4 regions of the Streptomyces sp. NPDC047869 genome follow, and region 2 is predicted to be linked to each of the others. Evidence: riboswitches for the same ligand, from Rfam matches in the RefSeq annotation. Region 2 holds a riboswitch; each other region holds the start of a gene.

What was found. Region 2 has a riboswitch for cyclic di-AMP ahead of AB0924_RS33925 (M23 family metallopeptidase). Riboswitches for the same ligand answer to the same signal wherever they lie in the genome.
Region 1: linked by a shared signal. The riboswitch ahead of AB0924_RS13270 (C40 family peptidase) and the one ahead of AB0924_RS33925 (M23 family metallopeptidase) in region 2 are both predicted to bind cyclic di-AMP.
Region 3: linked by a shared signal. The riboswitch ahead of AB0924_RS23320 (peptidoglycan DD-metalloendopeptidase family protein) and the one ahead of AB0924_RS33925 (M23 family metallopeptidase) in region 2 are both predicted to bind cyclic di-AMP.
Region 4: linked by a shared signal. The riboswitch ahead of AB0924_RS10425 (transglycosylase family protein) and the one ahead of AB0924_RS33925 (M23 family metallopeptidase) in region 2 are both predicted to bind cyclic di-AMP.

What each region holds. Positions count from the first base shown of each region.
Region 1 is NZ_JBEYRK010000008.1:113,666-121,076, forward strand. It holds gene AB0924_RS13260 (M23 family metallopeptidase) at 1-4, shown strand, start outside; gene pcrA (DNA helicase PcrA) at 98-2,584, opposite strand; cyclic di-AMP (ydaO/yuaA leader) riboswitch at 2,882-3,040, shown strand; gene AB0924_RS13270 (C40 family peptidase) at 3,048-4,196, shown strand; gene AB0924_RS13275 (tellurite resistance/C4-dicarboxylate transporter family protein) at 4,269-5,243, shown strand; gene AB0924_RS13280 (hypothetical protein) at 5,247-5,600, opposite strand; gene AB0924_RS13285 (NlpC/P60 family protein) at 6,024-7,082, shown strand; gene AB0924_RS13290 (response regulator transcription factor) at 7,098-7,411, opposite strand, start outside.
Region 2 is NZ_JBEYRK010000039.1:12,215-19,625, reverse strand. It holds gene AB0924_RS33935 (pitrilysin family protein) at 1-462, shown strand, start outside; gene AB0924_RS33930 (pitrilysin family protein) at 459-1,847, shown strand; cyclic di-AMP (ydaO/yuaA leader) riboswitch at 2,093-2,256, shown strand; gene AB0924_RS33925 (M23 family metallopeptidase) at 2,269-3,024, shown strand; gene AB0924_RS33920 (GntR family transcriptional regulator) at 3,226-3,921, shown strand; gene AB0924_RS33915 (HPr family phosphocarrier protein) at 4,071-4,352, opposite strand; gene AB0924_RS33910 (GNAT family N-acetyltransferase) at 4,532-7,411, shown strand, end outside.
Region 3 is NZ_JBEYRK010000018.1:103,851-111,261, forward strand. It holds gene AB0924_RS23310 (tyrosine-protein phosphatase) at 1-259, opposite strand, end outside; gene AB0924_RS23315 (alpha-galactosidase) at 432-2,531, shown strand; cyclic di-AMP (ydaO/yuaA leader) riboswitch at 2,802-2,997, shown strand; gene AB0924_RS23320 (peptidoglycan DD-metalloendopeptidase family protein) at 3,002-3,967, shown strand; gene AB0924_RS23325 (SGNH/GDSL hydrolase family protein) at 4,222-5,007, shown strand; gene AB0924_RS23330 (TetR/AcrR family transcriptional regulator) at 5,131-5,721, opposite strand; gene AB0924_RS23335 (Glu/Leu/Phe/Val dehydrogenase dimerization domain-containing protein) at 5,789-6,970, opposite strand; gene AB0924_RS23340 (MBL fold metallo-hydrolase) at 7,152-7,411, shown strand, end outside.
Region 4 is NZ_JBEYRK010000006.1:85,069-92,479, reverse strand. It holds gene AB0924_RS10450 (glycoside hydrolase domain-containing protein) at 1-654, shown strand, start outside; gene AB0924_RS10445 (SurA N-terminal domain-containing protein) at 801-1,448, shown strand; gene AB0924_RS10440 (nucleoside triphosphate pyrophosphohydrolase) at 1,593-2,561, shown strand; gene AB0924_RS10435 (cytochrome P450) at 2,607-3,896, shown strand; gene AB0924_RS10430 (transglycosylase family protein) at 4,045-5,097, shown strand; cyclic di-AMP (ydaO/yuaA leader) riboswitch at 5,274-5,446, shown strand; gene AB0924_RS10425 (transglycosylase family protein) at 5,451-6,143, shown strand; gene eno (phosphopyruvate hydratase) at 6,484-7,411, shown strand, end outside.

The sequences.
Region 1 (7,411 bases), on a different contig from region 2:
CTGAGACTCGAAGAGACGGACGAACGACAGGAGCCCCGCCCGACCGGCGGGGCTCCTGTCGTCCGGGGGCTGCCCGGCGGGTCGTCCAGAGCTGCGTCTAGAGCTTCTCGACGGGCGCGTACCGCAGCAGCAGCCGCTTCGGCTTGGTGTCCCCGAAGTCGATCGTCGCCTCGGCGTTGCCGCCGGTGCCCTTGACCGCGACGACCGTGCCGAGACCGAACTGATCGTGCGTGACCCGGTCCCCGACGGCCAGTGCGACCACCGGCTTCTCGGCCGAGCGCCGGGTGGCGAACCCGGACGCGCCCGACGCCGCGGAGCGGGAGCGGGAGGAGGACAGCGACGCCGCCACCCCGGCGGCGGGCCCGGAGGACACCGGCGCCACCGCTCCGGTCCGCTTCCACTCCAGGTGGGTGGCCGGGATCTCCTCCAGGAAGCGCGAGGGCGGGTTGTACGACGGCTGGCCCCAGGCGCTGCGCATCGCGGACCGCGTGAGGTACAGCCGCTCCCGCGCGCGAGTGATGCCCACGTACGCCAGGCGCCGTTCCTCCTCCAGCTCCTTGGTCTGGCCGAGAGCGCGCATGTGCGGGAAGACGCCGTCCTCCATGCCGGTCAGGAAGACGACCGGGAACTCCAGGCCCTTGGCGGTGTGCAGGGTCATCAGGGTGATGACGCCGTCGCCGTCCTCCTCGTCCGGGATCTGGTCGGAGTCGGCGACCAGCGCGACCTGCTCCAGGAAGTCGGCGAGCGTGCCCGCCTCGCCCTCCGCGCGCTCCTGCTCGAACTCCAGGGCCACGGCCGCGAGTTCCTGAAGGTTCTCGATGCGTGTCTCGTCCTGGGGGTCGGTGGAGTTCTGCAACTCGGCCAGGTAGCCCGTGCGTTCGAGTATGGCCTCCAGCACGGTCGCCGGTCCGGCGCCGGACTCCACGATGGTCCGCAGGTCCTCCATCAGCGTGTTGAACCGCTTGACCGCGTTGGTGGAGCGCGCGGCCATGCCGTAGGCCTCGTCCACGCGCTTGAGCGCCTGCGGGAAGCTGATCTTCTCGCGCTGGGACAGGGCGTCGATCATCGCCTCGGCACGCTCGCCGATGCCGCGCTTGGGCACGTTGAGGATCCGGCGCAGCGGCACCGAGTCCTCGGGGTTGGCGAGGACACGCAGGTAGGCGAGGACGTCCCGGACTTCCTTGCGCTCGTAGAAGCGGACACCGCCGACGACCTTGTAGGGCAGGCCGACGCGGATGAAGACCTCTTCGAAGACTCGGGACTGGGCGTTGGTGCGGTAGAAGACGGCGACGTCTCCGGCCTTCGCCTCGCGCGCGTCGGTGAGACGGTCTATCTCGTCGGCGACGAACTGGGCCTCGTCGTGCTCGGTGTCGGCGACGTAGCCGGTGATCCGCGCGCCCTGGCCGGCGTTGGTCCACAGGTTCTTCGGGCGGCGGGACTCGTTGCGCTCGATGACCGCGTTGGCGGCGGACAGGATGGTCTGCGTGGAGCGGTAGTTCTGCTCCAGCAGGATCGTCGTCGCGTTCGGGTAGTCCTCCTCGAACTGGAGGATGTTGCGGATCGTCGCACCCCGGAAGGCGTAGATCGACTGGTCCGCGTCACCCACCACGCAGAGTTCGGCGGGCGGCAGGTCGGGCTCGCCGGGCGGTACGTCCTCGTCGTGCCTCCCGGTGCCCACCAGTTCCCGTACGAGGGCGTACTGGGCGTGGTTGGTGTCCTGGTACTCGTCGACCATGACGTGCCGGAACCGGCGGCGGTAGTGCTCGGCGACGTCCGGGAAGGCGCGCAGCAGGTTGACCGTCGTCATGATCAGGTCGTCGAAGTCCAGCGCGTTGGCCTCGCGCAGCCGTGACTGGTAGAGCGCGTAGGCCTGGGCGAGGGTCTTCTCGAAGCCGTCGGTGGCCTGGGCGGCGAAGTCCTCCTCGTCGATCAGCTCGTTCTTCAGGTTGCTGATCTTGGCGCTGAAGGACTTCGGCGGGAAGCGCTTGGGGTCGAGGTCGAGGTCGAGGTCGCGGCAGACCAGGGCCATCAGGCGCTTGGAGTCGGCGGCGTCGTAGATCGAGAAGGACGACGTGAAACCGAGCCTCTTGGACTCGCGCCGCAGGATGCGCACGCACGCGCTGTGGAAGGTCATCACCCACATCGCGCCGGCGCGCGGGCCGACGAGCTGCTCGACCCGCTCCTTCATCTCGCCCGCGGCCTTGTTGGTGAAGGTGATCGCGAGGATCTGGCCCGGGTGCACGTTCCGCGCGGCGAGGAGGTGGGCGATGCGGTGGGTGAGCACGCGGGTCTTCCCGGAGCCCGCGCCGGCCACGATGAGCAGCGGCGAGCCGGCGTGGACCACCGCGGCGCGCTGGTTGTCGTTCAGCCCCCGCAGCAGCGCGTCCGGGTCGATCACGGGACGCGGGGCGCCGTCGCGGTAGTGGGTGTCCCGGTCCGGCGGCACGTCGAACTTCCCGCCGAACAGATCGTCCGGAAGGGGCTCCGGAGCGTGATCGTCCTCGGGCGGCGGCGGGGGCTCCTCCGCGTGCCCGCGAGGGGCCTGGAGGTCCGCCAGGAAGCTGTCGTCAAAGAGGCTGCTCATCGCTCTACGAGTTTAGGGGGCCGCACCGACAACCGGTCCCGGCACCGGAAAGTCGGCACCCGTGAGGTCCGCGACAGGACACGGCAGCGGCACGTCGGCCATCGCGCCACGGCTGCGGCCGAACTCCTCACACTGCGGAAGCGCCTTGTCACGCCCGTATGAAACCGGCCCCGGGTCACGGAAATGTATCGGACATATGGCACAGCAACCTTCACAGGAGTCACACGAGTTGGCTAGGTTGCCGTCAGGCCGCACGACCCCTACCGGCGAACCTCGCCGGGCCGCGCGGCCTCCGCCGAGTCCGGTGCGCCCCTTCGCGGCGACCGGAGCCGGGGACCCACCGATCCCGGGGTGAATCGGCCGACTCCCGCCCGGGACGACGCCGTAGGGCAACCCTTCCGAACCACCCGCCCGAACCCGACAGCTAACCCGGTAGGCGGCACGTTGGAAGGAGTCGCCACCCTTGGCGTCGCACCGCAAGCCGGGTCCCCCGGGGACCCGCGGGACGGGCATCCGCACCCCCGTCCTGGCCACCGCCGCCCTCACCTCCGTGGCCGTCCTGTCCCAGACGGCCGGGGCCGCTTCGGCCTCCGCCTCCTCCGCGGGCGATGGCAGGCCGAGCGTGGAGGAGGTCGAGAAGAAGATCGACGAGCTGTACCGCAGAGCGGACCCGGAGGAGGAGCCCGCGGCCGTGCAGCGGGCTCGCGCCGAGGCCCCGCGCGCGGAGGCCGTCCGGCGTCCGGGCCTGTTCACGAAGGCCCGCGAGGGGCTGGCCCCGTTCGCCGCCGCTCCCGAGACGGCCGGCTCACTGCTCGCGGAGTACCCGGATGACCACTTCGCCCAGAGCCGGCTGATGAACCGGCTGGCCTCCCGGGTGAAGGGCGCGGCCGGGCGCGGGAAGGCTCCCAGGGCCCCCGAGGCGCCGGCCGCCGCACAGTACGACGTGAAGACGGCCAAGGCGGCCGTCCAGCACAAGCTCGCCACCGCGCGCGAGCTGCTGTCCCGGCTGACGGCTCCGGTTCCGGATCAGGCTCCGGCTCCGGCTCCGGTCCCGGTCGCGGATCCGGCTTCGCTCCTTGCCCCGGACCCGGTGCTGACGTCGGCCCCGGCTCTGGCCTCGGTCGCGGCTCCGCCCTCGGCCGGGGCCCCGCACTCGGCCCCGGCTCCCTCTTCGGTCCCGGCCCGGGCCCCGGAGCGGCCGCGGTCCGCGGCGCGGCCGGTGAGCGTGCCGCCCATCGCCCCGCCGGCCCCTGTCACCAAGGCCGAGAAGGCGATCGCCTTCGCCCGCGCCCAGATCGGCAAGCCGTACGTCTCAGGTGCCAGCGGGCCCGGCTCCTACGACTGCTCCGGCCTCACCCAGGCCGCCTGGAAGGCCGCCGGCGTCACCCTGCCGCGTGCCGCGCGTGACCAGGCCGGCATGGGCACCGCGATCCCGCTCGCCGAGGCGCGCCCGGGTGACCTGGTCTTCTTCCACGACGACAGCAGCCATGTGGGCCTGTGCACGGGAGCCGGGACGATGATCCATGCCCCGCGCCCCGGTGCGTATGTGCGCGAGGAGCCGGTCCACCTGGCGGGCGAGTCGGTCGTTCACCGGGTGGTGCGGCCGGCCTGACGGTGCTCTTTTCGGGCTCCACGCGCGTGTGCCCCGCGAGCGCCGGCGCCGCCGCTCCCTAGCATCGGGCGCATGTCCATACCCGGCTTCACTGGTCTGCGTACGTGGTGGGCGGGGCGTCCGTCGGCGGCGGGGGCCGCCGTCATGGCGAGCGGCATCGTGTCGGTGGGCCTGCATCTGACCGGTCCCGAGACGGTGTCGCTCGTCTTCCTGTGGCTGGCCTGCCTCGCCTGGCTGGCGCTCGCCGCCGACTTCGCCGTACGGCTGGTGACGCAGCGGCCGCGTTGGCTGGCCGAGGCGAAGAGCCCCGGCGCGCTCTCCGCGGTCGCCGCCACGACGGTGGTCGGCACCCGGTTCTCGCTGCTCGGCCGGCAGAGCCTGGCCGAGGCCGCCCTGGCACTGGCGGTTCTGCTGTGGCCGTTGCTGCTGCTTCTCGTCGTACGGCACTGGGGACGGCGCATGCCGGGGGCGGTGTTCCTGTGTTGTGTGGCCACACAGGGGCTGGCAGTGCTGGCGGCCACCCTGGCCGCGGCGGAGACGACGGCATGGCTCGCGCGCGCCGCACTGGTGCTGTTCTGGCTGGGCCTGGTCTTCTACGGCCTGGCGCTGGCGCGCTTCGATCCGCGTCAGGTGCTGGAGGGTGCCGGAGACCACTGGATCGCGGGCGGGGCGCTCGCCATCTCGGCGCTGGCCGGGGCGAAACTGCTCGCCGCCGACAGTGCGCGGCTGTACCTGTGGAACGACGACGACCGGGGCGTGCTGCGTGATGTCACGGTCACGCTGCTGGTGCTGGACCTGGCGTGCTGCGTGGTCCTGCTGGCCGCCGAGGTGGCCCGGCCGCGGCTGCGCTTCGACGTGCGGCGCTGGTCGACGGTGTTCCCGCTGGGTATGACGGCGGCGTCGACCCTGTCGGTCGCGGCGGTCCTGACCATCGGATGGCTGCGGGGTCCGGGCCAGGCACTGGTGTGGCTGGCCGTGGCGGTGTGGCTGGCGGTCGCGGCCGGCGCGGTGCTCGCGGCCCGCGCCGGCCTCGTCAGGGCGCGCTGAGCCTCAGGTCCACAGCACGGCGATGAAGATGTTCGCCATGGTCAGCGCTCCGACGAGCCCGAAGACGCGCTTGTCCACCTTCTCCTCGTCGCGCTGGACGTAGACCAGTCCGAGGATGACGATCAGCAGGGCCAGTTTCACACCGATCTTGAAGGTGTTGACGTGGTGGCCGTCGGCTTCGTTGAGCCCGACGAGGGCCACGCCGGTGACCAGCATGGTGAACGCGCCGTGCAGCATCCCGGGGACGAACCGGGCCGTGCCCTGGCCCATCGCCTTCATCTGGGTGAGGAAACCGCCGAGCAGCGCGGCGATACCGATGATGTGCAGGCCGACGAGGAGATGGATGAGTACGTCCATGACCCAGGAGCCTATGAGGGTGTCCCGGACGGCCGGTCACCGGGCCCGCCCCACGGCGCCGCCCCCAGCCGGATCTTGCATATATGCGCCGCATAGCACCACACGACCCCCGCGGGCCCCTCAACGCACGCTTCGGTCACTACGCAGCGTGAAGGCGGCAGCCATGGCCCGGCAATGCGATCACAGAGGCTCACATCCCGGTCCGTCTCGGCCACTTCCGTACAGTGCGTTACCAACCTGTCACAGTCCGGCCTAGCGTCCTCCCCCAGGTGACCGGCTTCCCACCGCCGCCCGGGCCAGGGGCGGCCGCCGGCCACCTCCGCCGAGAAAGGTCCGGCGGCGGCCCGTTCCCCTGTGCGGGCCGCCGCCGGACGCCCCTACCGCTCGGCAGCAGAGGTCCCATGGAAGGACGTGACGGTCCAGGTGGCAGCCCACCGCAAGCCCCGACAGCGCTCGCTCGGCGGCAACACGGCCCGCACGGCCGTCACCCTCGCCCTGGCGGGCGCGGCCACCGCGACGGCCTTCGAGGGCACGGGGAACGCCGAACCGCAGCTGACGCCGGCCCAGGTGAAGGCCAAGGTCGACAAGCTGTACCAGGAGGCGGAGAGCGCCACCGAGAAGTACAACGGGTCGAGGGAGCGGGCGGACGCGGCCCAACGGCGGCTGAACTCGCTGCGGGACGAGGCCGCCCGCAGGCAGCAGAAGCTCAACACGGCACGTGACGCGCTCGGTTCGCTGGCGGCGGCGCAGTACCGCGACGGTGCCATCGACCCCTCCTGGCAGCTGGCGCTGTCCAGTGCCCCGGACCGGTACCTGGACGGAGCCGCGTTCGCGGAGCGGGCGAGCGACCGGCAGGCCGGGACGGTGGCCCGGGTGCGGGAACAGCTCCGCCAGGTCGAGCAGTTGCGCGGCGCCGCCCGCGTCGAGCTGAAGTCACTGCGGTCGCGGCAGGCGGAGGTACGACGGCACAAGCAGACCGTCACCGCGAAGCTCGGGGAGGCGCGCAGGCTGCTGGCCCGGCTCACTCCCCCGGAGCGGTCACGGATCGCCGGCGACGGCACCGCCGCCGGGCACGCCTCGCGCTCCGCCTCGGACACCCGGGCGGCGCTGGAGCAAGCGGGGTCCGCCGCCGGCCCCCGTGCGGCCGCGGCCGTCGCCTACGCCTACCAGAAGCTCGGCAGCCCCTATGTGTGGGGCGCTACGGGGCCCAGCGCCTTCGACTGCTCGGGGCTGGTGCAGGCCGCCTACCGCTCCGCGGGCGTCTCCCTGCCCCGCACCACCTACGCCCAGATCAACGCGGGCCGGCGGGTGCCGCGGTCCCAGCTCCAACCCGGCGACCTGGTCTTCTTCTACTCCGGCATCAGCCATGTCGGCATCTACATCGGCAACGGCCGGATGATCCACGCCCCGAATCCGTCGGCACCGGTCCGGGTGGCCCCCGTCGACGAGATGCCGTTCGCGGGGGCGACCCGGGTGGGGTGAGGGCGTCGCGGCGGGTCAGACCAGCCGACGTGCCGTGGCCCAGCGGGTCAGCTCGTGGCGGTTGGAGAGCTGGAGCTTGCGCAGAACCGCGGAGACATGGGACTCGACCGTCTTGACCGAGATGAAGAGCTGCTTGGCGATCTCCTTGTAGGCGTAGCCGCGGGCGATCAGGCGCAGCACCTCCCGTTCGCGCTGGGTGAGGCGGTCCAGGTCCTCGTCGACCGGCGGGGCGTCGGTGGAGGCGAAGGCGTCCAGGACGAACCCGGCCAGGCGCGGCGAGAAGACGGCGTCGCCCTCCTGCACCCGGAAGACCGAGTCGACCAGATCGG
Region 2 (7,411 bases):
GGTCTGCTGCGGCTGGCCGGCGCGCCCTCGCTCGGCTGGCTGGACGTGAAGACCTCCGGTGACGTCGAGGTCCCGGTGATCGAGGCCGCGATCGACGAGGAGCTGGCCCGGTTCGCCGAGGAGGGCCCCACGCCCGAGGAGATGGAGCGCGCCCAGGCCCAGTTGGAGCGCGAGTGGCTGGACCGGCTCGGCACCGTCGCCGGCCGCGCCGACGAACTGTGCCGGTTCACCGTCCTGTTCGGCGACCCGCAGCTCGCCCTGACGGCCGTCGAGCGCGTACTGCAGGTGACCCCCGAGCAGGTCCAGGAGGTGGCCAAGGCCCGCCTGCGCCCGGACAACCGCGCGGTCCTCGTGTACGAGCCCAAGTCCCCGGAGACCGTCGAGGACGCCGACGTCCCCGAGGACCCGGAGGCCGAAGCGACCGTTGAGGCCCGACACGACAACGAGGAGACGGCCAAGTGAGCGAGCTCGCCCCGATGGACTTCCACCCCCAGCCGCAGCCGGGCGAGGCCAAACCCTGGGCGTTCCCGGCCCCCGAGCGCGACACGCTGGACAACGGCCTGACCGTGCTGCGCTGCCACCGCCCCGGCCAGCAGGTCGTCGCCGTGGAGGTGCTGCTCGACGCGCCCCTGGACGCCGAGCCGTCCGGCCTGGACGGCCTCGCCACGATCATGGCGCGGGCCTTCTCCGAGGGCACCGACAAGCACTCGGCCGAGGACTACGCCGCCGAGCTGGAGCGGGCCGGCGCCACGCTCGACGCGCACGCCGACCACCCCGGCGTCCGGCTCAGCCTCGAGGTGCCCGCCTCCCGCCTGGCCAAGGGCCTCGGCCTGCTCGCGGACGCCCTGCGCGCTCCCGCCTTCGCGGAGAGCGAGGTCGAGCGGCTGGTGCGCAACCGGTTGGACGAGATCCCGCACGAGCTGGCCAACCCCTCCCGCCGTGCCGCCAAGGAGCTCTCCAAGGAGCTGTTCCCGGCCACCGCGCGCATGTCGCGTCCGCGCCAGGGCACCGAGGAGACGGTCGAGAAGATCGACGCGGCCGCGGTACGTGCCTTCTACGACCGGCATGTGCGTCCCGCGACCGCGACCGCGGTCGTGGTCGGCGACCTCACCGGCACCGACCTGGACGCCCTGCTCGCCGACACCCTGGGCGCCTGGACCGGCACCCCCGCCGAGCCGCGCCCGGTGCCGCCGGTGACCGCCGACGACACCGGCCGGGTCGTCATCGTCGACCGGCCCGGCGCCGTCCAGACGCAGCTCCTCATCGGCCGGATCGGCCCCGACCGGCACGACCGGGTGTGGCCCGCCCAGGTGCTCGGCACCTACTGCCTCGGCGGCACGCTCACCTCCCGCCTGGACCGCGTCCTGCGCGAGGAGAAGGGCTACACCTACGGCGTGCGCGCCTTCGGGCAGGTCCTGCGGTCCGCCCCGGACGGCACCGGCGCCGCGATGCTCGCCATCAGCGGTTCCGTGGACACCCCGAACACCGGCCCGGCGCTCGACGACCTGTGGAAGGTGCTGCGCACCCTCGCGGCCGAGGGCCTGACCGACGCCGAGCGGGACGTCGCCGTGCAGAACCTGGTCGGGGTGGCGCCACTGAAGTACGAGACCGCGGCGGCCGTCGCGAGCACGCTGGCCGACCAGGTCGAGCAGCACCTGCCCGACGACTTCCAGGCGACGCTGTATCAGCAGCTCGCGGCCACCGGCACCGTGGAGGCCACCGCGGCGGTCGTCAGCGCCTTCCCGGTGGACGGCCTGGTGACGGTCCTCGTCGGTGACGCGGCGCAGATCAAGGAGCCCGTGGAGGCGCTCGGCATCGGCGAAGTCACCGTCGTCGCCGCCGAGTAGCGGCCGGACGGCGTCACACGCGCGTGGGGACCTCGCGGCCGACGGGCCGTCAGGTCCCCTTCGTGTGTGCGGTCCTTCCCGAAACGGGTGAGCCGTCCTTGTTCAGATGTCCGAATTGGGGCAGAGGTTGCCTGTCTGCCCTGTGGGATGCGCTACAAAATCACGGATTCGTTTGGGCGCCGGAGACCGGCCCGCTTAGCGTCTTCCGGGCTGTCCGTCAGGCAGTGCGCCGCGCCCGCGGCACCGGACAGCCATCGCCGAGTCCCCGTACGGCGCGAGCCAGGGGAGCCGGGGACCCATCGCAGTCCCTGGGGTGAATCGGACGCCCGCGCGTGAGCGAGGGGGTCCGTAGGAGACCTTCCTGCTCCGAACCCGTCAGCTAACCCGGTAGGCGAGAGGGAAGGAAAGGACCAGCCACTTCATGGCGTTCATGTGCGCCTCCGGGAAGCACCGCAAGCCCGGCCGCGTCAAGCGCACCACCGCTCAGGCGGCGGGTGTCGCAGCCCTCACCACCACCGGTGTCATCGGCACCCTCGCGGCGTCCCCGGCGCTCGCCGCGGAGAAGCCCGTCGAGCAGACCGGCCTCACGCCGGTGATCAGTGTGAGCGACGACGTCGCCGAGCAGATCGCCGAGCAGGCCGCCGCTCAGACCCAGGCCGCCGAGCGGCAGGCGGCCGAGGAGGCCGCCGCCAAGGCGGCCGCCGCCGAGGCGAAGAAGGAACGCGAGGCCGCGGCGCGCGCCGCCCGTGAGGCCGAGCGCAAGCGCCTGAACGCCTTCGTCGCCCCGATCGTGCACTCGTACGTCTCCACGGCCTACCAGGCCAGCAGCTCCCTGTGGTCCTCCGGCTCGCACACGGGCATCGACTTCCACGCCGCCAGCGGCACCTCGGTGCACGCGGTCGGCGCCGGCACCGTCGTCTCCACCGGCTGGGGCGGGGCGTACGGCAACGAGATCGTGATCCGGATGGCCGACGGCATGTACACCCAGTACGGCCACCTGTCGTCCATCGGCGTCACGGTGGGCCAGAAGGTGATTCCGGGCCAGCAGATCGGCCTGTCCGGCGCGACCGGCAACGTCACCGGCCCGCACCTCCACTTCGAGGCCCGTACCTCCCCCGACTACGGCTCGGACGTCGACCCCATCGCCTACCTCCGCAAGCACGGCGTGCACGTCTGACCCCGTCCCGCGCGGACATCCGAAAGCCCCGGCTCACCGAGCCGGGGCTTTCGCGGTTTTCGGTGATGCGCGACGGCACGGTCGGCCAAAAAATATGCATGGATTCCGACCCGCCGTCGGAAATTCCCCTCCCTTGGAATAGAGTCACGGATCAACACGTCCATCGTCGGCGTTTCATGGGGATCAAGGCGGAGGTCGGTCATGCGTATTCCGGCGCACTCGGTGTGCACGGCGATCCGGGACGACATCGTCGCGGGTGTCCATGAGCGAGGCGGCCGGCTCACCGAGGAAGTCCTGGCCCGCCGCTACGGCGTCTCGCGCGTCCCCGTCCGTGAGGCGCTGCGCACCCTGGAGGCGGAGGGCTTCGTGGTGACCCGGCGGCACGCCGGCGCGTGCGTGGCCGAGCCGACCGAGCAGGAGGCCGCCGACCTGCTGGAGATGCGCATGCTCCTGGAGCCGCTCGGCGCTGCCCGGGCCGCGCAGCGGCGTACCGAGGCCCATCTGAAGGTGCTGCGCGGCCTGGTCAGGCTGGGGCAGGAGCGGGCCAGGAGGGGCAACAGCGAGGATCTGCGCGCGCTGGGGGGCTGGTTCCACGAGACGCTCTCCCAGGCGTCCGGCAGCCCCTCGCTGACGTCGATGCTGACCCAGCTCCGGCACAAGATCGCCTGGATGTACGCGGTGGTGGCCCCGCCGAGCCCGGTGGACTCCTGGGCCGAGCACGGCGCGATCGTGGACGCGGTGGCGCGTGGCGACGGCGAACGCGCGCGTGCCGTCACGGCGCTGCACACCGAGCGCGCGACGGCCGCGCACCGGTTGCGCTTTTCCGGCGGCGAGGGCCGCCCGGACCGTGTGAGGACTTCGCAACACGTTGTAAACATGTCGGGCCCGCGTAATTAACACGGGCACCGTATACAAAGAAGAGGGAATTTCGGGGCGGGGTATTTTCGCTGCCCGGATTTCCCGCGCATCAGAATTGCCGGTGAAACACCGGAGCCGTGCCGCCCGAAAAGGGTGGCACGGCTCCGATGTTTCTCCTGAGCCGGCGCTCAGACCGTCTCGGGCAGTTCCTCGAGCCCCTCGGCGACCAGCTTGGCCAGACGGTCCAGGGCGATGTCCGCGCCCTCGGCGTCGGAGGCGAGGACGATCTCCTCGCCGCCCTGGGCGCCCAGACCCAGGACGGCCAGCATGGAGGCCGCGTTGACGGGGTTGCCCCCGGCCTTGGCGATCGTCACCGGGACGCCTGTGGCCGTGGCGGCTCGGACGAAGATGGAGGCGGGGCGGGCGTGGAGGCCCTCGGCCCAGCCGATGTTGACGCGGCGCTCAGCCATGTGTTGCTGCCCTTCGGTGTTCAGGGTTGTCTAGACCAGTTTCCCATACGGTGAAGCGTGCCCCGGGCGGTCCTGCGTCCCGCCGCGGTGCTGTCGCCGGACCGCGGCCTCGATCCGGCTTGTCGTCCTCCACAGACTGCCTCGCGACGTCGCCGTACGCGAGCCGTACCCTGGGGCCCATGCAGAGCCCGGCGGACCGGCAGGACCGGCACGAGTACCCCGCTCACTGGGAGGCGGACGTGGTGCTGCGCGACGGGGGCACCGCGCGCATCAGGCCCATCACGGTTGATGACGCCGACCGCCTGGTCAGTTTCTACGAGCAGGTCTCGGACGAGTCGAAGTACTACCGCTTCTTCGCGCCGTACCCACGCCTGTCCGCCAAGGACGTCCACCGCTTCACTCACCACGACTTCGTGGACCGGGTGGGACTCGCGGCCACGATCGGCGGCGAGTTCATCGCCACCGTACGCTACGACCGCATCGGCACCGACGGCATGCCCGCGTCCGTGCCCGCGGACGAGGCCGAGGTCGCCTTCCTGGTCCAGGACGCCCACCAGGGCCGCGGCGTCGCGTCCGCGCTGCTGGAGCACGTCGCGGCCGTCGCGCGCGAGCGGGGCATCCGGCGCTTCGCCGCCGAGGTGCTGCCCGCCAACACCAAGATGATCAAGGTGTTCACGGACGCCGGGTACACCCAGAAGCGCAGCTTCGAGGACGGCGTCGTACGCCTGGAGTTCGACCTCGAGCCCACCGACCGCTCGGTCGCCGTCCAGCGCGCGCGGGAGCAGCGCGCCGAGGCACGCTCGGTCCGCCGGCTGCTGGCGCCCGGCTCCGTCGCCGTCGTCGGCGTCGGCCGCACGCCGGGCGGCGTCGGCCGCGGCGTCCTCGGCAACATCCGGGAGGCCGGCTACCAGGGTCGGCTGCACGCCGTGAACAGCGCCTTCACCGAGGACCTCGAGGAGGTCGACGGGGTGCCCGCGCACCGCTCGGTGCGGGACATCGAAGGGCCCGTGGACCTCGCCGTCGTCGCCGTCCCGGCCGAGCACGTGCCCGCCGTCGTCGCCGAGTGCGGCGAGCACGGGGTGCAGGGGCTGGTGGTGCTGTCCGCCGGATACGCCGAGAGCGGGCCCGAGGGGCGCGAGCGGCAGCGGGCGCTGGTGCGGCAGGCGCGCGCGTACGGCATGCGGATCATCGGCCCCAACGCCTTCGGGATCATCAACACCGCGCCCGGCGTCCGGCTGAACGCCTCACTGGCCCCGGAGATGCCCCGGCCCGGCCGCATCGGCCTGTTCGCCCAGTCCGGCGCCATCGGCATCGCCCTGCTGTCCCGGCTGCACCGGCGCGGGGGAGGGGTCACGGGCGTCACGGGCGTGTCCACCTTCGTGTCGTCCGGCAACCGGGCCGACGTCTCCGGCAACGACGTCCTCCAGTACTGGTACGACGACCCCGAGACCGACGTCGCCCTCATGTACCTGGAGACCATCGGCAACCCGCGCAAGTTCAACCGCCTGGCCCGGCGCACGGCCGCGGCCAAGCCGCTGGTCGTGGTGCAGGGCGCCGGATCCGCGCCGCAGGGACACGCCGTACGGGCGACGCGACTGCCCCACGAGACCGTGTCGGCGCTGCTCCGGCAGGCCGGCGTCATCCGGGTCGACACGATCACCGAGCTGGTCGACGCCGGCCTGCTGCTGGCCCGGCAGCCGCTGCCCGCCGGGCCCCGGGTGGCGATCCTCGGGAACTCCGAGTCGCTGGGCCTGCTGACCTACGACCGCTGCCTCGCGGAGGGGCTGCGGCCATCGCCCCCGCTCGACCTGACCACCGGCGCCACGGCGGAGGACTTCCACCGCGCGCTGTCGAGGGCACTGGCGGACGACACGTGCGACGCGGTCGTGGTCACGGCGATCCCCGCGATCGGGGAGGGCTCGCCGGGCGACGCCGAACTGGCGGAGGCGCTGCGGTCGGCGGCTTCCGGGGTGTCCGGCAAGCCGGTGCTCGTGGTGCACGTGGAACTCGGCGGGCTCGCGGAGGCGTTGTCCGCCGCGGCCAGCACGGCACCGCAGGCCGCCGCGCAGGCTTCGGACCCGGCGACCACCACGCCTCAGGCCGCCGCGCAGGGTTCGGCCGCGACGGGCACCGCATCCCAGGCCGCCCCGCGCTTCCCCGGTGCCGCGAACGCAGCGCCCCGGCCCGCGCGGGCACCCGGCACCCCGGACGGCACCGGTCCGGTCCACCCCGCGCGGCGACCGCCGGCCGCGGCGCCCGACGCGCCCGGTGCTCCCCGGGAGGACGGGACCCGCCTCATCCCCGCCTACCCCGCCGCCGAACGTGCCGTCCGCGCCCTCGCCGAGGCCGTGAAGTACGGGCAGTGGCGGCGCGAGGCCACCGATCCCGGCAAGGTCCCGGAGTACGAGGACATCGACGAGAAGGGCGCCGCCGAACTGATCGGCGTCCTGCTCGAACGCGGGCAGGGGCTCACCCTCGGGGAGGCGGAGACCTGCGAACTGCTCGGCAAGTACGGCATCCCGGTCCGCCGCGCGCTGCCCGCGCCCACCCCCGACGCCGCCGCCGAGGCCGCCCGCACCCTCGGCTACCCGGTGGCCCTCAAGGCCACCGCCCCGCACCTGCGGCACCGCGCCGACCTCGGCGGCGTACGCCTCGACCTCGCGAACGAGGAACAACTTCGTCGTTCCTACGCCGAGTTGACCGAGCTGTTCGGGAAGCCCGACGAGCTGCGGCCGGTGGTGCAGGGCATGGCGCCGAGGGGCGTCGACACGGTCGTACGCGCGGTGATCGACCCGGCGGCCGGCGCCGTGCTGTCCTTCGGGATCGCCGGGGCCCCCTCGCAACTGCTCGGGGACATGGCGCACCGGCTGGTCCCGGTCACCGACCGGGACGCGACCTCGCTGGTGCGCTCCATCCGCACGGCACCGCTGCTGTTCGGCTGGCGCGGCTCCACGCCCGCGGACACCCCCGCGCTGGAGCGGCTGCTGCTGCGCGTGTCCCGGCTGGTGGACGACCATCCCGAAGTGGTGGCCGTCACCCTCGAGCCGGTCGTCGTCGCC
Region 3 (7,411 bases), on a different contig from region 2:
TCACGTTCCGCACGCCCGGCAGGGCGACGTCCGGGCCCTCCAGCTTCTGGTCGGCCGCGTTGCGGAAGTCGAACACCGTGTGCAGGCCCAGGGAGCCGAGGAAGGCCGCGTCCTCGTCCGTCGCGTGCGCGAGGTGGCCGCTGCGGAAAAGCACCCCCGAGCGCACCCGCCGGCCGTCCTCGGTCGGCAGTCCGCCCACGTCACGGAAGTTGCGCACTCCGGCCAGATCGGGCTCGGTCGACGGGACCTGCTGCGTCACGGGGGCTCCTCCCGGTCGGACCCCGTCGGCTCGGCTCGCCGGCGGGCGCTCCGTCGACGATACGACATCGATCATCTCGGGCAACGAGTTGTCCACAGGCGTTGCCACCGGAGCGTACCGGCCCCGATGATGTGCGCACCTGCGCGGATCTGTTGACACCTGTGAGGTCTCGATGGTGGACATCGCCGAGAACGGACGCACCTGGCTCCTGTCGGGGCCCACCAGCAGCTATGCCCTGCACCTGACCGAGGCGCACGAACTGCTCCACCTCCACTGGGGGCCCCGCATCGCGCTCGCCGACGCCGAGGCCCTGGCCCTGAGCCCGCTGCCCGTCTACCGGCCCTTCGAGTCCCCGCTCGACGGCCGCGAGGAGTACCCCGTCGAGGGCGGCCCCCGCTTCGTCCGTCCCGCCCTCTGTGTGCGCACCGACGAGCGGCGCGGCACCGAATGGCGCTTCGTGTCGTACGAATGCGACCGGGACGGGACGGGAGACGGCACCGACGGCGCGGAGCTGCGGCTGCGCTTCGACGACGACGGACTGGCGATCACCCTGCACTACCGGATGCGCGGTGACGTCGTGGAGCGCCGGGTCACCCTGGAGAACGGCGGGCACACGCGCGTGGAGCTGCTGCGCGCCGACGCCGCCACCTGGACCCTGCCCGAACGCGACGGCTGGCGGCTGTCCCAGCTGCACGGCCGCTGGGCCGCCGAGTCCCTGCTCACCCGCGCGCCGCTCACCCACGGCGAGAAGGTCATCGGCAGCCGCCGCGGCCACACCGGCCACCAGCACCTGCCCTGGGTCGCCCTCGACACCGACGCCACCGAGGAACGCGGCGAGGTCTACGGCTGCGCGCTCGGCTGGTCCGGCTCCTGGCGGATCGCCGTCGCCCAACTCCCGGACGCGCGCGTGCAGATCACCGGCGGGGCCGGCCACGACGACTCGGGCCTGCTGCTCCTGGCGCCGGGGGAGTCGTACAGCACCCCCGTCTTCGCGGGCCTGTGGAGCGACGGTGGCTTCGGCGGGGCCAGCCGGACCTGGCACGCCTACCAGCGTGCGCATGTGATCCCGGACGCCGAGCGGGACCGGCCGGTGCTGTTCAACTCCTGGGAGGCGACGTTCTTCGACATCTCCGAGGAGCGGCAGGCGGCGCTCGCCCGGCGCGCGGCCGGCATCGGCGTCGAGCTGTTCGTCGTCGACGACGGCTGGTTCGGGGCCCGCACCAGCGACCGGGCCGGGCTCGGGGACTGGACCCCCAACCCCGACCGGTTCCCGCACGGCCTCGGGCCCCTGGCGGACCAGGTGCACGGCCTCGGCATGCGGTTCGGTGTCTGGGTCGAGCCCGAGATGGTCAACCCGGACAGCGACCTGTACCGGGCCCACCCCGACTGGGTGCAGTACCAGCCGGGCCGCAGGCGGACGGAACTGCGCAACCAACTCGTCCTCAACCTCGCCCGGGAGGACGTCCAGGAGTACCTGTGGGAGCGGCTGGACGCCCTGCTGTCCGGCGCCCCGATCGACTATGTGAAGTGGGACTTCAACCGCTGCTTCACCGACGCCGGCTGGCCGGGGGAGCCGTACCCGCAGCGCCTGTGGGTCGACCACGTCCGCGCGCTGTACGCCCTGCTGGACCGGCTGCGCGCCGCCCACCCCCGGGTCGCCTTCGAGTCCTGCTCAGGGGGCGGCGGCCGGATCGACCTCGGTGTGCTGAGCCGCACCGACCAGGTGTGGACCTCCGACAACACCGACCCGCTGGACCGGCTCGCCATCCAGCACGGCTTCAGCCAGATCCACCCCGCGCGCGTGATGGCGGCCTGGGTCACCGACAGCCCGAACACCCAGCTCAACGGCAGGATCAGCGCCCTGCGCTTCCGGTTCGTCAGCTCCATGGCGGGTGTGCTCGGTATCGGCGGCGACCTCACCGAGTGGACCGACGAGGAACTGGCCGAAGCCAGGGAGTGGGTGGCCCTCTACAAGGAGATCCGGCCGCTCGTCCAGCGCGGCGACCTGTACCGGCTGCGGCCCCCGACGGGCGGCCTGAGCGCCGTCCAGTACGTGCTCGGGGACGAGGCGGTGGTCCTGGCCTGGCTCCAGACGCAGAGCTACGGAGAGCCGGTACCGCGCGTACGACTGCGCGGACTCGACCCGACGGCATCGTACGAATGCCGCGAAACGGGCGAAGTTCACAGAGGTGCCGTTCTGCTGCACCACGGACTGCCGACCGGGCTGCGCGGCGACCTGGATGCGGCAGTTCTCCGTCTGTGTCGCATCTGACCCTTATGTCCTGAGTGGCCCGTTCATTCCAACTAGGTGTGGAATAAAGGCGCCTGGGGCAGCGGGGCGTGAGGAGCGTCATAACCGTGACCGTCCGCTGTTCGTCATGTCCACCTAATGCCCAAGCGAATACGGGAAATTGACTCGACCGCGCGGGTGCGAATTCACGCACCGTGACCACGAATTTCCCATTTGGATCTTCTGGCACCTGAACGCCGGGAATCGGTCGCTTGTTTCCGTGCGTCGGGCTCGCTTACGTTCGCCATCAATCCGGACGGAACGCCGAATCCTGCCGCCGCCCGGAGTCCCACACACATGACCCGTGCGCGGCAGGAGCGGGGGACCCGCCAGGTACGACTGCCTGTCCCGGTCTCCGCGACAGGCTCGGGGTGCAGCCGCGCACCGCGCGGCCGGGCAGCTCCAGCCCGAACCCGACAGCTCACCTCGCAGGCGCCGGAGAGGAATGCGTCATGCCCGCGAAGGGTAAGCACCGCCGTCCCAAGACCCAGCGTTTCACCCGTTCCGTCGCCGTCGCCGGAACCGGCGGTGCCGCACTGGCCCTGCCCCTGCTGGGTGCCACCGGAGCGCACGCCGCCACCGCGCAGCCCGTCTCCGGAAAGACCGTGCAGTCCGTGGCGAAGACGGCGGCCGGGAAGACCGCCGCGCAGCAGGCCATTGGCGTTCGCACCTACACGGTGAAGTCCGGCGACTGCCTCGCGAAGATCGCCGGCGAGCAGCACGTGAGCGGGGGCTGGCACCGGCTCTACGCGGACAACCGGCAGGCCGTCGGCGAGAATCCGGCCCTGATCCACCCGGGTCTGAAGCTGTCGCTCGGCAAGAAGGCCGCCGCCCCCACCCGCGCCGAGTCCCCCGCCCCCGCGCAGCCTTCGAAGGCCCGGGCGGAGGCGCCGGCGAAGACCGCCCGGGCGACCCCCGCCACCCAGGCGTCTCCGTTGGCCCAGGCGTCCCCGGTGGCCCAGGCCACCCAGGCCACCCAGGCCACCCAGGCCGCCGAGGCGGCCCCCGCCACCGGCTACACCCTCCCGGTCGCCGCGCCCACCGTCGGCACCGCGTACCACGTGGCGGGCAGCATGTGGTCCAGCGGCTACCACACGGGCGTCGACTTCGTCGTCCCCACCGGCACCTCCCTCAAGGCCGTCGGCGCCGGCACCGTCGTCTCCGCCGGCTGGGGCGGCGCGTACGGCAACCAGGTCGTCATCAAGCTGAACGACGGCTACTACGCCCAGTACGCCCACCTCTCGCAGCTCTCGGTGTCGGCCGGTCAGACGGTGACCCCGGGCCAGCAGGTCGGCCTTTCCGGCGCCACCGGCAACGTGACCGGCCCGCACCTGCACTTCGAGATCCGCACCACGCCGAACTACGGCTCGGACGTGGACCCGGTCGCCTACCTCCGCTCGCACGGCGTCGCCCTCTGAGCCACCGGCGCCGAGGGACACGCTCCTCACGCCCACCTGCCTGACACGCCTCCGAAGGCCGGACCCCCGATCCCCGGGTCCGGCCTTCGGTGTGTCCGGACGGTCCCCGTACCGGCCGTATTCCTGGGTTGGCAATTTCTTTAAGGGTGTCTCATCTCACCGCTCGTCAACCCCTGCCTACGGTCGCGTAAGTCACATCCGAAGGTGAATCATGGTCCGACGTGGCAGACGATTCGAAGAGTGACAACACATCAGTGATCGGGTCGTACGTGGCGGTGGGGGACAGCTTCACCGAGGGCGTCGGCGACCCCGGGCCCGACGGGGCGTTCGTCGGCTGGGCCGACCGGTTCGCGGTCCTGCTCGCCGACCGGCGGCCCGAGGGCGACTTCAAGTACACCAACCTCGCGGTCCGCGGGAAGCTGCTCGACCAGATCGTCGAGCACCAGCTCCCGAGGGCCGTCGAACTGGCCCCGGACCTCGTCTCCTTCTGTGCGGGCGGCAACGACATCATCCGGCCGGGCACCGACCCCGACGAGGTGGCCGAGCGCTTCGAGCGGGCCCTCGCCCCCCTCGCGGCGGCCGCGGGCACGGTGATGGTGACGACCGGCTTCGACACCCGGGGCGTGCCGGTGCTCAAGCATCTGCGCGGCAAGATCGCCACCTACAACGGGCACGTCCGCGCCATCGCCGACCGGTACGGCTGCCCCGTGCTCGACCTGTGGTCCCTGAGGTCCGTCCAGGACCGCAGGGCCTGGGACAACGACCGGCTGCACCTCTCGCCCGAGGGGCACACGCGCGTGGCGCTGCGCGCCGGTCAGGCCCTCGGCCTGGAGATCCCGGCCGACCCGGAGCAGGCCTGGCCGCCGCTGCCGCCCCGGGGCACCCTGGAGATCCGCCGGGACGACGTCCACTGGGCCCGCGAGTACCTCGTCCCGTGGATCGGCCGCCGACTGCGCGGGGAGTCCTCCGGGGACCACGTCACGGCGAAGGGCGCGCTCTCGCCGGACGACATCAAGATGCGCATCGCGTCGGTCGCCTGACCCCGCGCGCGGCGTGACCGTGCCCCGTACCGCGATCCCGGCGGTGCGGGGCACGCCCGCGCGCCCACCGGAGTCCCGGCCCGTGTTCCGGGCCGGGGTGCTCCGGCCGGTCGACTCCGCGCGCTACAGGCCCAGTTCCCTGGCCAGGGCGTCGTTCACCCACTCCTGCGCGCGGGCGCGTGGCACCGCGCCCGGATAGGACGTGAGCTGCACGGCCAGGCCGTCGAGCAGGGCGGTGAGCCGCAGGGCCGTGCCCGTGGGGTCGGGGCAGGTGAACTCGCCCGCCGCCACGCCCTCCGCGATGACCTCGGCGATCGCCGCCTTCCACCGCTGGTCGAGGTCCCGGGTGACCGCCCGCAGGGCCGGCTCTCGCAGCGACACCGCCCAGCCCTCGATCCACAGCCGCCAGCCCTTGGCCTGGCCCGTGGGCGCGTACCAGCGCACGGCGGCGCGCAGCCGGCGCAGGGCGGAGGTCCGCCGGTCCAGCAGCGCGCGCAGCCGCGCGAGGTCGTCCTCGGCCGCGTAGGCGAAGGCGGCGGCGACCAGCTTCTCCTTCGTCGAGAAGTGGTACAGCACCAGCGCGTTGCTCACCCCGAGCGCCGAGGCCACGTCGGCGATCCTGACCGCCGCCACGCCCCGCGCCTCGATCTGCCCGATGGCGGCCCGCAGCATCTCCTCCCGCCGCTCGGCCACGCTCAACCGCACTCTCGCCACGCGGTCACCCTAGTCCGTCCGCCGACGCCGCCCCCCAGGGCACCGACGGCGGCCGTGCCCGCCGGGGTCAGCGGTACCAGCCGAAGCGCCCGGCGATCACCGGCAGCCGGTCCGACACCAGGGCGTGGGCGGCGGCGCGCGGCGTCGTCCCGTCGGCCCGCGCACGGTCCAGCACCGTCCCGGTCAGGGCCCGCATCGAGCGGCGGATGTGGGCGAACGCCTCGTCGGCGTCCGGGCCGATGTCGCCGAACAGCGTCCACCACCACCAGGCGTTGGTGGCGGAGTTGACCACCACGTCCGGCAGCACCGTCACCCCGCGCGCGGTCAGCAGCCGCTCCGCCTCCGGCAGTACGGGCATGTTGGCGGCCTCGACGATCCAGCGGGCGGTGATCCGCTCCTGCCCGGCAGTGTCGACCGCGTACGAGACCGCCGCCGGAACCAGCACCTCCGCGTCCGCCGACAGCCAGGCGTCGCCGGGCAGCTCACGGTCGGCCGGGCGCAGCGCGGAGCGGTCGAGCGTGCCGTAGGCGTCCCGCGCCGCCAGCAGCGCCTCCACATCGAGGCCGTCCGGGTTGGCGACGGTCCCCTTGACGTCGGCCACCGCCACCACCGTCAGACCCGCGCGCGCGAGGAAACGCGCCGTGGCCCCGCCCATCGTGCCCAGCCCCTGCACGGCCACCCGGGTGCCCCGGTACGGCACCGAGGCCCGGTCCAGGGCCGCCAGCACCGACTCGGCCACCCCGCAGCCGCCCGCCAGCTCGTCCAGGCCGACGCCGTCCACCCGCACCGCGAAGGCGTCGGCGAGCCGCGCGCGGGCCGCCGGCTCGTCGTCCAGCAGCGGGAACACGGCCTGAACGGTGGAGACCAGGCCCGCCTCGGCGGCGGCCCGGTCCACCAGGTCCTGGCTGAGACCCAGATCCTCGCCGGTGGTCCAGCAGCTCTCGATGTACGGCCGCATGGCGCGCAGATAGCGCACGAGGAGCCCGTAGGCCGCCGGGTCCCGCGGATCGCAGTCGATGCCGCCCTTGGCGCCGCCGAGGGGGACGTACCGGGCCTCCGGGTCGTAGTGCAGGGCCTCCTTCATCGTCATGCCGCGCGCGAGCCCGGTGACCTCCTCCAGCGTGCAGCCGGCGCGCATGCGCAGCCCGCCGCTGGCCACGCCGCGCACCAGCCGGTCGACGACCAGGAAGCCCTGGCGCCCGGTGACGTGGTCGGTCCACACGAGCGACATGAGGGGGGCGGCGGCCATGGGGGCTCCCGGGAGGGCGGTTACTGAACGACGGGTCAGTATCCGTAGCCGTCGGGCCGCTGTCAAAGCGCCGTGCGGGACGTCTCGGCCGACCGGGGGAGCGGGACGGCTCGGCGGGCGGCACCCCTGTCGGACGGGCCGACCATAATGGAGGACCTCAGCGACTTCACTGGAGGTAACCGTGACCGGATGGCGTTCCAAGAGCTCCGGGCTCAGCGCGCTGCAGCCCGAGGCCTTCGGCGCGCAGCCGCGCGGTGAGCGCCTCGCCCGGATCCGCCGTTCCCCGCACTTCAGGGACGGCGTCTTCCAGAACCCGGGCGGCACCGCCCGTACCCGGCCCTCCGGCTCCACGCTCGACCTCGCCAAGGTGTTCCTGGACAAGGACACCCGGCCGCTGCGCTCCCCGGACGGCACCGTCCCGGTGCACGCCACCACCCTCGC
Region 4 (7,411 bases), on a different contig from region 2:
GCGACGATGAAGGCCTGGCACACCGGCTTCTACGGCGCGGCCGCCGTCTACGTGGGCGGCCGGAACCGCGGCTGCACCCAGCCCAACCTGACGTCCTCCTGGGTGACCTACGTCAGCGGCCTCGGCTGGAAGCTCGTCCCGATCTACGTCGGCGCCCAGCCGCCCTGCCAGACCAGCTCCAACCCGGAGAAGCTCACCGCGTCCACCGCCGCCTCCCTCGGCACCAGCGACGCCAAGGACGCCGTGGCCAGGGCCGCCGCGCTCGGCATGAAGGCCGGCAGCGCGATCTACCTGGACATGGAGCCGTACGACGTCACGAACAAGTCCTGCAACGACGCCGTGCTCACCTACGTCCGCGCCTTCGACAAGGAGCTGCGCGTCAAGACGTACCGCGCCGGCTACTACGGCTTCACCAGCTCCAGCGCCAAGGCCATCGCCACCGCGAGCGACAAGACCGACCTGCCGGGCAACCTCTGGTACGCGCTGTGGGACAAGAAGAACACCACCACCTCGGACTGGCCCTGGGGTTCGACCCAGTTCACCAACCACAGCCGCGCCCACCAGTACATGGTCAACAGCAAGGAGTCGCACGGCGGTGTCACGCTCACCGTCGACCGTGACGCCTGGGACGCGCCGGTGGCCATCACCGGCTGACCCGTCCCCCGGCCCGGGGAGGCACCACGGTGCCCGAAGCACGTGCGAATCGTTGGTCGAATGGGTTGGCCACAGGCTGCCCACTGCCTAACATCGATCACCGCAAGACTTTGTGCACCGCCGCACAAGCTCCCCTGGAGGTCTCCTTGCACCGCCGCCGTCGCACCGCGCTCCTCCTCTCCGCCGCGATCGCCGCCGCGGCACCCGCCCTCACCGCCTGCGGAGGCGAGGCGCACCCGGGCGCCGCCGCGGTCGTGGGAGGGGAGCGGATCACCGTCGCCCAGCTCGAGGGCCGGGTCAACGAGGTACGCCGGGCGCAGCGCGCGGCGGTGCGGGACGAGACCCAGTACCAGCAGGTCCTCGCCTCCACCGGCAGTCTGACCCGCGACACCCTGCACAACATGGTCCTGGACCAGGTCCTGCACCGCGCCGCGCAGGACGAGGGGATCACGGTCACCCGCAAGGAGGTCTCCGGGATGCGGGCCGGCCTGGAGCAGCAGGCCGGTGGCGCCAAGGGCCTGGAGACCGCCTGGCTGCAGAAGTACGGCATCGCGCCCGGCCGCCTGGACGACAACCTCCGGCTCCAGCTCGAGGCGCAGAAACTCGCCGCGAAGCTCGGCTCGGACACCACGCAGCCCGCGTTCTGGAAGGCCCTGTCCCGGGCCTCCCAGGAACTCCACGTCGACCTCAACCCGCGCTACGGCGCCTGGGACGTGCGCAAGAGCGGCCGCGTGGACGCCAAGACGCCCTGGGTGCGGGAGGCCACGGCGACGGGGGCGCAGCAGCCGGCGTAGCGGGCGGTCGGCGCTCCTGTGCCGGGGCGCCGGAGCGGGTACGGCAGGGCCCGACGGGGACCGGTCGGTCATACGATCACACGTTGCCCCCGGCCCTGTGGACAACCGATCCCGTCCCTCTTCCCCGTGGGTTACGTTCGGATGGTGAACGCAACCAGTCCCGAAGCCGCCCCCGGCCGCATCGTCCTGCTCACCACCAGCCACCGCGTCGCGCCCGGCCTGCTGTCCTGGCCCGCCTGGCAGGCGCTGCGCACCGCCGACGCCGTGCTGTGCGCGGACGGCGCCCATCCGCAGCTTCCCTATCTGCGGGAGGCCGGGATAACGGTGGCGGAGGCGGCGCCCACCGCGCAGGAGCTGCTCGACACCTGCGCGGGCGGGCGGACGGTGGTCGTCGTGGCCACGGGGGAGGGAGAGCCCGCCCTCACCGACGGCCTCGCCCGCCTCGCCGGCTCCGGACGGTTCCGGATGCCCGAGCTGGAGCTGCTGCCCGCCTCCTACGACCTGCCCGGCGCCCGCCTCCTCGACCTCGTCCAGGTCATGGACCGCATCCGGGTCGAATGCCCCTGGTCGTCCCGGCAGACCCACCTGGGCCTGGCGAAGTACGGGATCGAGGAGGCGTACGAACTGGTCGAGGCGATCGAGGCCGGCGACCGGGAGGAACTGCGCGAGGAGCTGGGCGACGTCCTGCTCCAGGTCGTCTTCCACTCCCGTATCGCCGAGGAGGACCCGGAGGCGCCGTTCTCCGTCGACGACGTGGCCGGCGGCATCGTCGCCAAGCTGATCCACCGTCACCCGCACGTCTTCGGCGACGAGACGGCCGAGACCCCGGAGGACGTCAAGGAGCACTGGCTGCGCACCAAGGCCGAGGAGAAGCGGCGCACCTCGGTCACCGAGGGCGTACCCCTCGGCCAGCCCGGCCTGGCCCTCGCCGCCAAGCTCGCCTCCCGCACCCGCACGGCGGGCCTGGAGGTGCCGCTGCCCGAGGGCGAGGGCATCGGCTACGAGCTGCTGGCCCTGGCGGTCCGCGCCGAGTCCGCCGGTGTGGACCCGGAGGCGGCCCTGCGCGCGGCGGCGCGGGTGTACCGGGACGCGATACGGGCGGCCGAGAGCTGACACCCGCGCCGCGGAGCAGGCGTCCGTGACCGATACCGTCGAGGAGTGACCGACCAGCCCGCCCCGCCCAGCACCGCCCCGGAACTGTTCACCTGGGAGTTCGCCGCCGACCCCTACCCCGCCTACGCCTGGCTGCGCGAGCACGAGCCCGTGCGCCGGACGCGGCTGCCCAGCGGGGTCGAGGCCTGGCTGGTAACCCGGTACGCCGACGCCCGGCAGGCCCTCGCCGACCAGCGGCTGAGCAAGAACCCCGCGCACCACGACGAGCCCGCGCACGCCAAGGGCAAGACCGGTATCCCGGGTGAGCGCAAGGCCGAGTTGATGACGCACCTGCTGAACATCGACCCGCCGGACCACACCAGGCTGCGCAGGCTGGTCAGCAAGGCGTTCACGCCGCGCCGGGTCGCCGAGTTCGCGCCCCGGGTGCAGGAGCTGACCGACGACCTCATCGACCGGTTCGCGAGGACGGGCTCCGCCGACCTCATCCACGAGTTCGCCTTCCCGCTGCCCATCTACGCCATCTGCGACCTGCTCGGCGTCCCGCGCGAGGACCAGGACGACTTCCGCGACTGGGCCGGGATGATGATCAGGCACGGCGGAGGACCGCGCGGTGGGGTCGCCCGGTCGGTGAAGAAGATGCGCGGCTACCTCGCCGAGCTGATCCACCGCAAGCGTGCGGCACTGCCGGCCGAGCCCACCCCGGGCGAGGACCTGATCTCCGGCCTGATCCGCGCCTCCGACCACGGTGAGCACCTCACCGAGAACGAGGCCGCCGCGATGGCCTTCATCCTTCTGTTCGCCGGCTTCGAGACGACCGTCAACCTCATCGGCAACGGTACCTACGCCCTGCTCAACCACCCGGAGCAGCGCCACCGGCTGCAGGACTCCCTCGCCCGCGGCGAACAGGGTCTGCTGGAGACCGGTATCGAGGAACTGCTCCGCTACGACGGCCCGGTCGAGCTGGCCACCTGGCGGTTCGCCACCGGGCCGCTGACCCTCGGCGGGCAGGAGATCGCGGCCGGCGACCCGGTGCTCGTCGTCCTCGCCGCCGCCGACCGGGACCCGGAGCGGTTCGCCGGTCCCGACGTCCTCGACCTCGCCCGCGGGGACAACCAGCACCTTGGCTACGGCCACGGCATCCACTACTGCCTCGGCGCCCCGCTCGCCCGGCTGGAGGGCCGGACCGCGCTCGCCACGCTCCTCACCCGCCTCCCCGACCTGCGGCTCGCGGCCGATCCGGCCGACCTGCGCTGGCGCGGCGGGCTCATCATGCGCGGGCTGCGCACCCTGCCCGTGGAGTTCACCCCGGCCAAGGAACAGCCCGTACAACCGTAAACATGACGGGCGTTCAACTTTGTGATCTTCATGTGATCTGTGCGGCATGAACTTGTGACAAGTGATCGTGTGCCTATACGTTCACCCATCAACGCGGCCCGAGCATTGGGTGCCGCGTCGCTCCCGCTGTCGCACGAAAGGCTTCCGCATGCTCTCCGGGAACGGTCGTCACCGTCGCCCCCGTCAGGCTCCGGCTCTTCTCGTCGCGGCCGGAGTGACCGGCTCCGCCATCGCCATCCCGCTCCTAGGTGCCGCTAGCGCCAACGCGGCCGACGGCACGACCTGGGACAAGGTCGCCGAGTGCGAGAGCGGCGGCTCGTGGAGCGCCGACACGGGCAACGGGTACTACGGCGGACTGCAGATCTCCCAGGACGACTGGAACGCCTACGGCGGCACCAAGTACGCCGCCACCGCCGACCTGGCGAGCCGTTCCCAGCAGATCGCCGTCGCCGAGAAGATCCTCGCCGACAAGGGCACCACGCCCTGGACCACCTGTGCCCTGCTCTCCGGCCTGACCTCCGACTCCGGGTCCCTGGACGTCGACACGGGCGTCGGAGGCTCCGGGAAGTCCGGCTCGGACCATGGCGGGTCCGGCGACTCCTCCGGCTCCACGGACTCGTCCGATTCCGCCGGTGATCCCGACTCGTCCGGTCTGCCGGATTCCACCTCCTCGCCCGACTCCTCCGACTCCGGCTCCGACTCTTCCTCGGGCTCGGCCGGCAAGTCGTCCCCGGGCGCGGGCAAGAGTGCCGGCTCCAAGGGGTCGGACACGGGCACGGGCACTCCCGAGTCCGACGAATCCACCTCGCCGCGCGCCGAGGAGTCACAGGGGAGCGAGTCCGCGACCCCGGACCCGGTCGTGGAAGACTCGGACAATTCATTGCAGACCGGCGGTTCTTGGAGCCTCGTCGACACCGGAGCACTCAGCAGTGGCGGACGTCACCGCGGCGGCAGTGCGGACGAAAGCGTGACAAACGGTCAGAGCGCCTCCTCGTCGGGGAAGCACGCCTCCCGCGGGACGGACACCTACACCGTGCATGAGGGCGACACCCTCGCCTCCATCGCCGACTCCCTTGACGTGGACGGCGGATGGCACGAGCTGTACGCCCGGAACAAGAAGGCCATCGGTACCGACCCGAACCACATCTCCGCCGGTCAGACCCTGGAAGTCGGTAGCGAAACGGGCCAAAAGCAGCGGTAGTTGACGACCGGATTGGGCATTGATGTCCGCTTCGGTGAAAGTGTGGGATGAGTCTCAGAAGCCCTGATCGTCTTTGAAATTCCCTCGATCGCGTGTCTACGGTCGTGACCGCTCGTCACCACGAGCCCCGGCTGTCGCAACGCCGAATCCTGCCAGCGGCCGCCCGGGAACAGTCGTCGCGTAAAGCGCCGTAGGCAGGAGCGGGGGACCCAAGGTAAGTGCCGGAACCAGCGGTCGCGCTGGAACCGGCTAGGGGTGGAGCCGCGGCCCGTGAAAGCGGGCCCGCGGCCGGGCAACTCAACCGGCCCGAACCCGACAGCTCACCTCGCAGGCGTCGGTGAGGGGATCCATCCATGCTGTTCTCCAGCAAGGGCAAGCACCGTCGTCCGTCCAAGGCCACCCGTGCCATCGCGCTCGCCGGTGTTACCGGCGCCGCCGTCGCCGCCCCGCTGATGGCGGCCGGCAACGCCTCCGCCGCCACCACCTCCGAGTGGGACGCGGTCGCCCAGTGCGAGTCCGGTGGCAACTGGTCCATCAACACCGGCAACGGCTACTACGGCGGTCTGCAGTTCTCCGCCTCCACCTGGGCCGCCTACGGCGGCACGCAGTACGCCGGCCAGGCCAACCAGGCCTCCAAGGCCCAGCAGATAGCCGTCGCCGAGAAGGTCCTCGCCGCCCAGGGCAAGGGCGCCTGGCCGGTGTGCGGCAAGGGCCTGTCGAGCACCCCCTACAGCGGCTCCGCCCCGAGCGGCTCCTCCAAGAGCACCTCCTCGGGCAGCACCGCCACCCGCGCCGGCGACCAGCAGGCCGCCTCCCGTTCCAGCGAGCGTCCGGCCGCGAGCGCGAAGAAGACCGTCACCACCCCGACCGGTAAGAAGGTCAAGAAGGGCGACGGCGAGTACAAGGTGGTCAAGGGCGACACCCTCGGCACCATCGCCGAGAAGCACAAGGTCGACGGCGGCTGGCAGAAGCTCTTCAAGCTGAACAAGGACATCGTCCAGGACGCCGACCTCATCTACCCGGGCCAGCAGCTGCACCTGAAGTGACGCCTGGCTCCGACCGGAACCACAGTGCCCTCACAAGGCCGTCCCCCAAGCTGAAGGCCTCGTGAGGGCCATTCCTCCCGTCCCCCACGGGCTCCCCGCCCCGGTGCGTGTTCCCCCGTACGCACCGGGGCGGGGCTGTGTTTTTTCCCGCCCCCTTCCCCCATTGGTTCGCGGAACCTCACCGAACCGCTTTGTTCCGGACAGGAACAATGGGTACCGTCTCTCTGTCCACGGGACGGTCGGTCGGTGGCCGACGCCCCTTGGACGGTTAGGCTCTAGTCGCAAGGCAGAGCCGAAAGGCACCCCGCCCCGCACTTCCAGCGTCACATCCATGAAGGAGATGCTCGTGCCGTCCATCGACGTCGTCGTAGCCCGGGAAATCCTGGACTCCCGAGGCAACCCCACGGTCGAGGTCGAGGTCGGCCTCGACGACGGCAGCACGGGTCGTGCCGCCGTGCCGTCCGGTGCCTCCACCGGTGCCTTCGAGGCCATCGAGCTCCGTGACGGCGACCCCAACCGCTACCAGGGCAAGGGCGTCGAGAAGGCCGTCCTCGCCGTCATCGAGCAGATCGGCCCGGAGCTGGTCGGCTACGACGCCACCGAGCAGCGCCTGATCGACCAGGCCATGTTCGACCTGGACGCCACCGACAACAAGGGCTCGCTCGGCGCCAACGCCATCCTCGGCGTCTCCCTCGCCGTCGCGCACGCCGCCTCCGAGGCCAGCGACCTGCCGCTGTTCCGCTACCTGGGCGGCCCGAACGCGCACCTGCTGCCGGTGCCGATGATGAACATCCTGAACGGCGGCTCGCACGCCGACTCCAACGTGGACATCCAGGAGTTCATGATCGCTCCGATCGGCGCGGAGTCCTTCTCCGAGGCCCTGCGCTGGGGCACCGAGGTCTACCACACGCTGAAGAAGGTCCTGAAGAGCAAGGGCCTGTCCACCGGCCTCGGCGACGAGGGCGGGTTCGCCCCGAACCTCGGCTCCAACCGCGAGGCCCTCGACCTCATCCTCGAGGCCATCAAGGAAGCCGGCTACGCGCCCGGCGAGCAGATCGCCCTCGCGCTCGACGTCGCCGCCTCCGAGTTCTACAAGGACGGCAAGTACCTCTTCGAGGGCAAGGACCGCTCCGCCGCCGAGATGACGGAGTACTACGAGGAGCTCGTCGCGGCCTACCCGCTCGTCTCCATCGAGGACCCGCTGTTCGAGGACGACTGGGCCGGCTGGAAGATCATCACCGACAAGCTCGGCGACAAGGTCCAGCTCG